3 regions of the Streptomyces sp. NPDC002004 genome follow, and region 3 is predicted to be linked to each of the others. Evidence: riboswitches for the same ligand, from Rfam matches in the RefSeq annotation. Region 3 holds a riboswitch; each other region holds the start of a gene.
The links. A riboswitch is a leader RNA that binds a small molecule or an ion and turns the genes downstream of it on or off. The one in region 3 is predicted to bind cyclic di-AMP.
Positions count from the first base shown of each region.

Region 1: linked by a shared signal. The riboswitch ahead of ACWCP6_RS34690 (M23 family metallopeptidase) and the one ahead of ACWCP6_RS24815 (LysM peptidoglycan-binding domain-containing protein) in region 3 are both predicted to bind cyclic di-AMP.
Region 2: linked by a shared signal. The riboswitch ahead of ACWCP6_RS31050 (M23 family metallopeptidase) and the one ahead of ACWCP6_RS24815 (LysM peptidoglycan-binding domain-containing protein) in region 3 are both predicted to bind cyclic di-AMP.

Region 1 covers NZ_JBSFDP010000049.1:20,986-24,520, forward strand. Annotated here, with positions in the region: gene ACWCP6_RS34685 (aldo/keto reductase) at 1-935, opposite strand, end outside; gene ACWCP6_RS34690 (M23 family metallopeptidase) at 1,099-2,157, opposite strand; cyclic di-AMP (ydaO/yuaA leader) riboswitch at 2,169-2,314, opposite strand; gene ACWCP6_RS34695 (PP2C family protein-serine/threonine phosphatase) at 2,537-3,535, opposite strand, start outside.
Region 2 covers NZ_JBSFDP010000034.1:6,058-9,592, reverse strand. Annotated here, with positions in the region: gene ACWCP6_RS31055 (SGNH/GDSL hydrolase family protein) at 1-493, opposite strand, end outside; gene ACWCP6_RS31050 (M23 family metallopeptidase) at 712-1,623, opposite strand; cyclic di-AMP (ydaO/yuaA leader) riboswitch at 1,628-1,784, opposite strand; gene ACWCP6_RS31045 (alpha-galactosidase) at 2,078-3,535, opposite strand, start outside.
Region 3 covers NZ_JBSFDP010000019.1:73,809-77,343, reverse strand. Annotated here, with positions in the region: gene ACWCP6_RS24825 (SRPBCC family protein) at 26-466, shown strand; gene ACWCP6_RS24820 (endo alpha-1,4 polygalactosaminidase) at 551-1,312, opposite strand; cyclic di-AMP (ydaO/yuaA leader) riboswitch at 1,829-1,993, shown strand; gene ACWCP6_RS24815 (LysM peptidoglycan-binding domain-containing protein) at 1,996-2,868, shown strand; gene ACWCP6_RS24810 (MFS transporter) at 3,052-3,535, shown strand, end outside.

The DNA of each region.
Region 1 (3,535 bases), on a different contig from region 3:
GCCGCGGTGAGGGCCGTCAGTTCCTCCTGGGTCAGCTCCAGCTCCGCGGCCGCCACCAGCGCGGGCAGCTGCTCCACGGTCCGTGCGCTCGCGATCGGGGCCGCGACCGTGGGCCGGGCAGCGAGCCAGGCGAGGGCGACCGTGGCGATCTCGGTGCCGTGCGCCTCGGCGATCCCGTCGAGCGCGGCCAGCACCTTGCGCCCGCGTTCGGTCTCCAGGTGCTTGGCCGCGCCATCCGCCCGCGGGCTGTCCACCTGGGTGCCGGGGCGGTACTTGCCGGTGAGGAAACCGGAGGCGAGGGCGAAGTACGGGGCCGCGGCGAGGCCCGCACGGGAGGCCACGTCGAGGAGCGGGCCCTCGTAGGTGTCGCGGGACACCAGGTTGTAGTGGGGCTGGAGCGCGACATAGCGAGCCAGGCCCTCGCGGTCGGAGAAGTCCAGGGACGCCTGGAGCCGCTCGGCGCTGATGTTCGACGCGCCGATCGCGCGTACCTTGCCCTCCTTCACCAACTGGTCCAGCGCGGTGATGATCTCGCCCACGGGGACGGAGGGGTCGTCGAAGTGCGTGTAGTACAGGTCGATGTGATCGGTGCCGAGCCGGCGCAGCGATTCCTCGGCAGCGGCCTTGATGGTGTGCGGTGCCAGGCCCTTGAACTTCGGGTGGGAGCCGACCTTGGTGGCGACGACGACATCGGAGCGGTTGCCGCGCGCGGCGAGCCACTTGCCGATGACGGTCTCGGATTCGCCGCCCTCATGGCCCGGCGCCCACGCCGAGTAGGCGTCGGCGGTGTCGACGAAGTTGCCGCCGGCGGCCGTGTAGGCGTCCAGGACGGCGAAGGACTGGGCCTCGTCGGCGGTCCAGCCGAAGACGTTGCCGCCCAGGCAGAGCGGGAAGACCTCGATGTCGGACGAACCCAGAGCACGAAGAGAAGTCATGTATCCCAGAATGCCGTGAACGATCACGGTATTCCGCACAATGGGGGCCTTGATCCGGCCGAATTCAGGGCCGTGGGTACCGTCCCGTCCCTGCCCTGGACCGGGTCCTCCCGGACCAGGCCCCGGGACCGGCCCGAGGACCGGTCCCGCGCGGGGCCACGGGTCAGACCGACAGGCCCTTGCCCCGCAGCCACGGCGCCGGGTCGACCGCGGTCGCCTGGCCGTTCGGGTGGACCTCGAGGTGGAGGTGCGGGCCCGTGACGTTGCCGGTGGCGCCGACGCGGCCTATGACGTCGCCCGTGCTGACCTTCTGGCCGACGCTGACGTTGATCGAGGACTGGTGGCAGTACCAGAGCTCGGTGCCGTCGTCGAGTTCGAGGACGGTGCGGTAGCCGTACGCCCCGGCCCAGCCCGCTTCCTTCACGGTGGCCGCGTGGATCGCCTTCAGCGGCGTGCCCGTGGGCGCGGCGAAGTCCAGGCCGGTGTGGTAGCCGGAGGACCACATGGCGCCGGGGTCGCCGAACTGACCGGTGATCGTGTACGAGACGACCGGCAGCGTGTAGCTCTTGGCGAGCTCGGCGAGGCGTGCGGCCTCCGCCTTGGCCTTGGCCTCCGCCTCGGCCTTCTTCTTCGCCGCGTCGGCGTCCGCCTGGGCCTTGTCCAGCTCGGCGCCGGCGTCCGCGACGGCCTTCTTGGCGGCGGCCTCCTCGGCCGCGGTCGCCTCGGCGTCGGCCGCCTGGTCCTGCTGCTGCTCGGCCTGCTGCATGATGCGGGCGCGCAGCGCTTCGCCGGCGTCCGTGGTGCCCTGCTTGGCGTCGGCGGTGGTGAGGCCCGCGCCGGTCAGCGGGGCCGAGGTCGAGTCGCCGGACTCCGAGGAGTCGTCGGATATCAGGGAGCCCACGCCGGGCAGGGACTTGGCCTCGTGGGTGACGCTCGACAGGTCGGGCATGGAGATGCCGACCGGCGGCTTGCCGCCCTGCGCGGTCGCGATACCGCCCGCGCCGACGGCGGCCATGACGCCGACACCCAGGACGGTGGAGCTACGGGCGAACCCGCCACGCTGCTTGACGACGCGGTGCCTGCCGCGGACCGGGCGAACGGACTCCTCGGTGGGGTTCCACTCCCCCCAGGTCTCCTCCGAGGGGCCGAAGTACCGGTCGCCGTACTCGTCGTCCGGCATCGGCGCGAAAGTGGGCTCGGGGGCAGGCCTGTTGGACGCCACGGAGGCGCACTCCTTTCCTTCCTTCTCGCCTACCGGGTTAGCTGACGGGTTCGGAGCAGGAAGGTCTCCTACGAGTGTCCTTCGCGAGGAAGAACGCCCGATTCACCCCAAGTTGGTGGTTCCCCGGCTCCCTTGCGGGACTCGGCGCGTGCGCACGGAGCCGTCTCTTGTGACGGCTGGGACAACCGCGCTGCGTTATCGAACGTTAATAGACGCGGGGTAGGGATTCCAAGCGGTTCCTCATGATCCTTGGGTTTCCTGGCTGACGGTGTGTCAGTTGTTATGCGCAGAGGCGCCGTTCCCTCACTCAAGGTGACGCCGCTCCGACGGGGCGCGGGAGCAACCGACCCATTCGGAACCCCGACGAGCGAAGGGCACATCAAGGACGTCGTACGGCGAGCAGTGCCATGTCGTCCGTCGCGGCTCCGCCGGTGTGCAGTCGCACCTCGTCCGCGAGGTGGGCCAGCAGCGCGCCCGGACCGTCGAACGCCCGGCCGAGCAGCCGGCTCGCCGGTTCGTAGAACGCGCCGTGCCGGTCACGCGCCTCGGACAGTCCGTCGGTGTAGAGGAGAAGGGTCGCTCCGTACGGAAAGTCCGATACCTCCGCACGGTCCGGCCAGGTGGCGAGTTCGCTCATGCCGAGCGGCAACGAGGCCTCCCGCGGCGCGAGGACGCGCAGCTGCCCGTCGTGCAGGAGCAGCGGGTCGGGGTGGCCGCGGTTGATGACCCGTACGACGCCCTCGCCGTGCGGGATCTCGGCGAGCACCGCCGTCGTGAACCCCTCGGCGTCGTCCAGCCCGCGCCGCCGGGTCCCCTCGCGGGTGAGTGCCCGCTCCAGGCGCTGCGCGACCGCCTCCAGCGTGGCCTCCTGCTCCGCCGCCTCACGGAAGGCGCCGATGACGACGGCCACGGCGGCGACCGCGCCCATCCCCTTACCGCGCACGTCGCCGACGATCAGCCGTACGCCGTGGGGCGTGTCCTGCACCGCGTAGAGGTCTCCGCCGATGAACGCGTCCGCCTGCGCCGCCTCGTAGCGGGCGGCGACGTCGAGTCCGCCGATCCGGTCGGCCGGTTCGGGCAGGACGGCGCGCTGGGCGGCCTCGGCGATCTCGCGGGCGGAGGCGAGGCGTGCGTCGCTGCGGCGGACGACGCGGTTGATGACGACGGCGAGCGCGGCGACCGTCACGACGGTGACGAACTCGGTGACGCCTTCCACGAGGGTGGCGTTGCCGTTGTACGTGTGCAGCGCCAGGGTCGCGGCCGATGCGGTCAGACCGGTGACCAGGGTGGCGCCCAGCGAGTAGAAGGGGGCGGCGATGAGGGGGGCCGCGGCAAAGATCGGCGCGGCGGTGAACTCGCGGGGCGTCGCCAGATCGAA
Region 2 (3,535 bases), on a different contig from region 3:
CGAGGACGGGGCAGCCGTACCGGTCGGCGATGGCACGGACGTGGCCGTTGTAGGTGGCGATCCTCCCGCGCAGGTGCTTGAGCACGGGGACGCCCCGGGTGTCGAAGCCGGTGGTCACCATGACGGTGCCGACGGCGGAGGAGAGGTCGGCCACGGCCCGCTCGAAGCGTTCGGCGACCTCGTCGGGGTCGGTGCCGGGGCGGATGATGTCGTTGCCGCCGGCGCAGAACGTCACCAGGTCCGGGGCGAGTTCCTTGGCCCGCGGCACCTGGTCCGCGACGATCTGGTCGAGGAGCTTGCCGCGCACGGCGAGGTTGGCGTAGCGGAAGGTGTGTTCGGGAAGCCGGTCGTCCAGCAGGACGGCCAGCCGGTCGGCCCATCCCACGAAGCGTCCGTCGGGGCCGGGGTCTCCGACGCCCTCGGTGAAGCTGTCGCCGAGGGCTGTGTAGGACCTGTAGGTGTCACTGGTGAGGGATGTCGACTCTGCTGCCACGTCCGTACATCCTTCACCTTCCTAAGTGACCTACGCCACCGTAGGAAGGGGTTGACGCCTGGTGAGATACGCCACCGTCCGAGATGCGCCCGATCCGGAATAGATCGGCGACCTCGTGAACACGTGGGGGCCGCACCCCTGTTGGAGGGTGCGGCCCCGCGTGATCGGCTCGGTCCGTCAGGAATCCGAGCCGGTCCGGATGGTGCCCGGGTGCCGGGTCAGACGCCCACGCCGTGGGCACGCAGGTAGGCCAGCGGGTCCACGTCGGAGCCGTAGTTGGGCGTGGTACGGATCTCGAAGTGCAGGTGCGGTCCGGTGACGTTGCCCGTGGCCCCGGAGAGGCCGAGCTGCTGGCCCGCGACCACGGTCTGGCCCGCGGAGACGGCGAGCTGCGACATGTGGGCGTACTGGGCGTACATGCCGTCGGCGAGCCGGATGACGATCTGGTTGCCGTACGCGCCGCCCCATCCGGCGCTGACGACGGTGCCCGCGCCGACGGCCTTGAGCGGGGTGCCGGTCGGCACCACGAAGTCGACGCCGGTGTGGTAGCCGCTGGACCACATGGCGCCCGCCTTGTGGTACGGCGTGCCGATGGTGGCACCGGTGACGGGGAGCACGAAGCCGGTCGCGGTGGTGGCCGCGGCGTCGGTGGCGTCGGCCACCTTCGACGCGGCGCGGGCGACGGCGGACTCGGCGGCGGCGGGCTTGGGCGCGGACTTGGGCACGGAGGCAGGCTTGGGCGCGGACTTGAGCGCGGCGGCAGGCCTGGGTGCGGTGGCGTGGGCTCCGACGACCAGCTTCAGGCCCGGGTGTATCAGCGCCGGGTCGGCGCCGACGGCCTTCCGGTTGTCCGCGTAGAGCCGCTGCCAGCCGCCGACGACATGCCGGACATCGGCGATCCTCGCGAGGCAGTCGCCCGCCTTCACCGTGTAGACCGCGGGGGCGGCCTGTGGGGCGGTGACGACGGTCCTGGGGGCGGCCTGTGGGGCGACGGTCCCGGGGGCGGCGGCGTGCGCGCCGGTGGCACCGAGGAACGGCAGCGCGAGCGCGGCACCACCCGTGCCGGCGACGGCGAAACGGCGGGTGAATCGCAGGGACTTCGGACGGCGGTGTTTACCCTTCGCGGGCATGGCGAATTCCTCTCCGGTGCCTGCGAGGTGAGCTGTCGGGTTCGGGCGGAGGCGCCCGGCCGCCTTTGCAGGTGCGGCTTCACCCCGAGCCGGCCCGGCGACCCGGGCGGCGAACTACCTGCGGATCCCACGCTCCTGCCGTGCACGGGTGAGTGCGGTTGTCCGGACGGCGGCAGGACTCGGCGTTCCATCCGGCTGAACGGGAACGTAAGCGAGTGCGAATGTCCGGGACAAGGGATGAATTCCCTTTTGTTTCGCCTTGCTTGATCCTTTCCGGAAATTACGGTCACATTCCACACGGAAACGATCTCCACGCGTGCGCCAACACCGTTGGGGCGACAGGGGCATTGCCCGGCGGAGATCGCCGCGCACCGCCACGACTATGACGCTGCTCACGACGGCGGTCTCATGATGGCCTATTTCAGGGCTAGTTCCAGCAAAAGGCGCAATTCGGTCAAATAAGACAGAAGCGGAAAATGGCCGCGTCCATGTCTCCCCTGAGGCCGGTGTCCAGTCCGTGGTGCAGCAGCACCGCACCCCGGTGCACCGCCCCGGTGTCCCGGCACCGGTACTCCGCGTCCGGCCGGAGCCCCCGCAGCCGCACCGGCGCAACCGGCTCCCCGTACGACTGCGCGGGCAGCCAGGCGAGCACGACGGCGTCGTCCCCGTGGACGTACTGGACCGCTGCCGGCCCGTCCCCCGGCGGGCGCAGACGGTAGAGATCGCCGCGCTGCACCACCGGGCGGATCTCCTTGTAGAGGTCCACCCAGCGCCGGGCCTCGGCCAGCTCGTCGTCGGTCCACCGGGTGAGGTCGCCGCCCACCCCGAGCACCCCGGCCATGGCGCCGACGAAGCGGAAGCGCATGCTGCTGACCCTGCCGTTGAGCTGCACGTTCGGGCTGTCCGTGACCCAGGCGGCCATCACCCGCGCCGGGTGCAGCTGGCTGAAGCCGTGCTGGATGGCGAGCCGGTCGACCGGGTCCGTGTTGTCGGAGGGCCACACCTGGTCGGTGCGCGCCAGGATGCCGAGGTCGACCCGGCCGCCGCCGCCGGAGCAGGACTCGAAGGCGACGGCCGGGTGGGCGGCGCGCAGCCGGTCCAACAGGGCGTACAGGGCATGCACATGCGCGTTCCAGAGCTTCTGGGGGTACGGCTCCCCCGGCCATCCCGGATCGGTGAAGCAACGGTTGAAGTCCCATTTCACGTAGTCGACGGGCGCGCTCCTCAGCAGGGCGTCGAGACGCTCCCACAGGTGCTCCTGGACGTCCCGGCGGGCGAGGTTCAGCACCAGCTGATGGCGGAACTCGGTGCGGGCGCGGCCCGGCATGTGCTGCACCCAGTCGGGGTGGGCGCGGTAGAGAGCGGAGTCCGGATTGACCATCTCCGGCTCGACCCAGAGCCCGAACTGCATGCCCAGTGCGTGCACCGCGTCGGCGAGGGGTTCCAGGCCGCCGGGGAAGCGGTCCGGGTTCGGGGTCCAGTCACCGAGCCCGGCCCGGTCGCCGGTCCGCGCGCCGAACCAGCCGTCGTCGACCACGAACAGCTCCACGCCCAGGGCCGCCGCCCGGCGGGCGAGAGCCAGCTGCTGCTCCTCGCCGATGCCGAAGCCGGTGGCCTCCCAGGAGTTGTAGAGCACCGGCCGGTCCCGCCCGGCACCGGGAACGACGTGCGCCCGCTGGTACGCGTGCCAGGCGCGGCTCGCCCCGCCGAAGCCGCCGTCGGTCCACAGGCCCGCGAAGACGGGCGTGACGTACTCCTCGCCGGGCGCCAGCAGCCACTGGCCCGAGTCGTCGTGCCCGGTGCCCCCGGTGATCTGGACCGCCCCGTCGGGGATCTGCTGCACGGCGATCCGCCATGACCCGGACCAGGCGAGCGCACAGCCGTACACCTCGCCGTGCTCCTCGGTCGCCGT
Region 3 (3,535 bases):
GGCGCCCGCCGCCTACGATGCCGTTGTGGCTGTCATCCGAGTCGAGCGCAGGCCTGCGCTTCCCGTCGACGAGGCATGGCGACGGCTGACGGACTGGAGGCGCCACGGCGCCCACGTACCCCTGAGCTCGGTCACCGTCGTACCGGCAGGGCCGACGCGGGCGGGCACGGTGGTCGTGGTGCGGACCGGCGTCGGACGTGCCGGGTTCGACGACCCCATGGAGGTCGTGCGCTGGGAGCCGCCGACCGGCGCTCGCCCCGGATTCTGCCGTCTGGAGAAGCGCGGCTCCGTCGTCACCGGCTGGGCCGAGATCGAGGTGTCCCCGCTCGACGGCGGGGACCGGTCCCGGGTGGTGTGGCGGGAGCAGGTGCGGGTGTGGAAGCTGTCCCGGGCGTTCGACGTACCGACGGCCCGGGTAGCCCGGTTGGTGTTCGGCCGGCTCGTCGACGCCCTGCTCTCCGACTAGCACGGCTCTCCGAGGAGCACGCCAACGCCCGGCGGAACGAGGCAAGTCATGGCGCATGCGGGGCACCGTGCCGGAGAGAACCGCTCAACACGTCCTGCGGACATGGTGACTGCTCTTCGGAGTGGTCACATCCCTGTCCCTGCGCACGATGCTCAACCGCTTTCCGAAAGCGGAACACGCCTTGCGCAGACCGCCGTCGGTGTACTCGACGACGAGGACGTGGTCGTCGAATGCGGATGCGTAGGTGGCGCATTCGCCGTATTCGGCGCATTCTTCGACCACGGCGAAGTCGACGTGTGTCCTTGACCTGGCGGCCGCGAGTTCCGCGGTGTTCTTCTGGGCCACGGCCAGGCCCCGCGTATGCGCGTGGGCGGCGATCCGCGTGATGAACGCCTTTGCGTCGTTCGCGGTCAGCAGACCGTGGGAACGGCTGTAGCTGTCGTAGTTGTCGGGTTCGACCGCGTCGAACCCCTTGTCCGCACAGCTGTCGATCCAGCGGTCGACCCGGGCGGCGATGCGCTCGCGCTTGGCAGCCGTCCCGATGTCCAGCAGGGCCTCGTTCCAGTCCCGGTCGATGACCGGCCGGCCCTCGGTGTCGCGCAGCAGTAGCTCGGCCGGCCACCGGTCCTGTGCGTCCGGCTGCGCCTGGAAGGCATTCACGTAGCAGATGTTGTACCGCCCGCGCGCCGGTGAGTCCGTGTGGTCGCGACCGACGATCGCGACGCCCGGCGACGGGGGGTAGGCACCGCCGATCTGGTAGTCGAAGTCCCTGTGGACCGGGGGCAGGCGCACCGCCCGGGTGCCCTCGACGGGATGGGTGCAGCCGGCGAGTGCGGCCGTGGCCACACCGGCCAAAACCGTCAGGGACGCGGCCCGGTGGCGCCGCGCGAGGCGCCGGGCAGCCGACGCGCCCGGAGCCGAAGCGCGCGTCCCCGGGCGCCGGGACCCGCGGAGACGGACAGCGGACACACGCACCACGACGTCGAACCTCCGCCGCCAGAAGTGGGCAAAACGGATATAACATTGCTTGTCATTGTTTATTTGCATTTCAGGATTTATGAAACTTCCGGTACTTGTCTCCGGTATTTGTCCGGAGCTGAGACGGGTTTTTGCTGCATCGGTTGCCCGGAAATGCGGTGACATGCGTCACGTGTGCATGTCCGGGTGGTCGACATGTCCGCCGCCAGTTCCGCTCCGTGGCGGGCGAGTTGGGGGCGGAGCAGTCGTTGATCTCATGCCTTTCACCGGCATGTACGAGCCTGTCCCTTTTCTCGTGTGAATTCGGGCCTTGTTCCGTTCGAAGGGTGTCGCTTACGGTTCGCTCATTCCGGGTGGAACGCCGAATCCTGCCGCTTCCCGGAAATTCCGAACCAGCACCATTCGCGTACGGCAGGAGCGGGGAACCCACGGTTTGCCGCCGACCCGGATCCACGGGCCGGCTCGGGGTGAAGCCGTGCCCACCGGCACGGCCGGGCGACTCCAGCCCGAATCCGACAGCTGACCTCGCAGGCATAGGAGAGGACTGTGCCATGGCCGGAAAAGGCAAACACCGCCGCCCGAAGAACTCCCGAATGAGCCGTGGATTCATGGCCGTCGGCGCCGGCGGGGCGGCAGTTGCCCTGCCCGTGATCGCCGCGACCACCGCGAGTGCGGTGCCGAAGGCGGCACCCGCCGTCGCGCCTTCGGTCAAGGTCGAGAGACCCGCACTCCCGCGGGCCGTCCAGATGGTGCCCATGCGGTACTCCGTGGTCACCGGCGACTCCCTTTCCAAGATCGCCGGCAAGTATGCGCTGAAGGGCGGCTGGCCGCGGCTCTACCGCGACAACCGGAGCGCGGTCGGTGACAACCCGTCACTCATCCACCCCGGTCTCAAGCTCACCGTCAACCGCCAGGTCCGGGCGGCGGCTTCGGACCTGCGCGCCGACCGCTCCCGGCGCAGCACGGTGCTCCCCAAGGCCGCCGCCCCCAGGACGGCACCCAAGGCTGCTCCCAAGGTGACCCCCAGGACCGCCCCCAAGGCGGCTCCCAAGGTGACCCCCAAGGTGACCCCCAAGGCGTCTCCTGCGGCGGCGAAGACGTACGCGAACAACCTGGACGGATGGATCCGCGAGTCGCTCGACATCATGGCGAAGCACGGCATCCCCGGGTCGTACGACGGTATCCACCGCAACATCATGCGTGAGTCCTCCGGCAACCCGCGCGCCATCAACAACTGGGACTCCAACGCGGCGGCCGGCCACCCCTCGAAGGGCCTCCTCCAGGTCATCGACTCGACCTTCACGGCCTACCACGTCCCGGGGACGTCGATGGACCCCTTCGACCCGGTCGCCAACATCACGGCCGCGTGCAACTACGCCGCCGCCCGCTACGGCTCGATCGACAACGTCAACGGCGCCTACTGAGCGGTTCCGTGCCGACGGCCGGTGACGCGGTCCCGGCCGGCACGACGGGGAAACCGGGAAGGGGCCGCTCGCCGCGCAGAGGGTGGAGATCACCGTCCTGCGGCGAGCGGCCCCCAACGGCTGCTAAAATGGGGCTCGTCGGCCTTCGTGCGCACTCATCTCATGCGCCCGGAGGCTTTTTTCATGCCTTCCGACAGCCATGACACCACCGAGCCCGCTGCCACCAACACCGGCTACAGCACCCTCCTCAGCATCCGCGAATTCGCCGGACTGTACGCCGGCTTCACCCTGACCGTCGCCGCGAACACCCTGTCGGGGTTCGCCCTCGGAACCCTTGTCGACCACCGGACCCACTCGCCGTTCCTTACCGCGGTGAGCATGTACGGCGCCACCTTCGCGACGGTGCTCGGCGCGTTGACGCTGATGTCGGTCGCCGACGGACGCCGACCTCGCCGTACCCTCGTCGTGCTCCAGTTCGCCTCCCTGCTCGGCACGGCCGCCCAGGCCGTCCCGGGCCTGCCCCTCGTCGCCCGGTTCGGGCTGCTGCTGGGCCTGGGCTTCTTCCAGTCCCTCGGGACGGGCACCCGGATGGGGCTGCTCACCGAGGTGGTCCCCGCCTCCGCGTACGCGTCGGCACGCTCACTGATGAACATCACCTCCGGCGGCA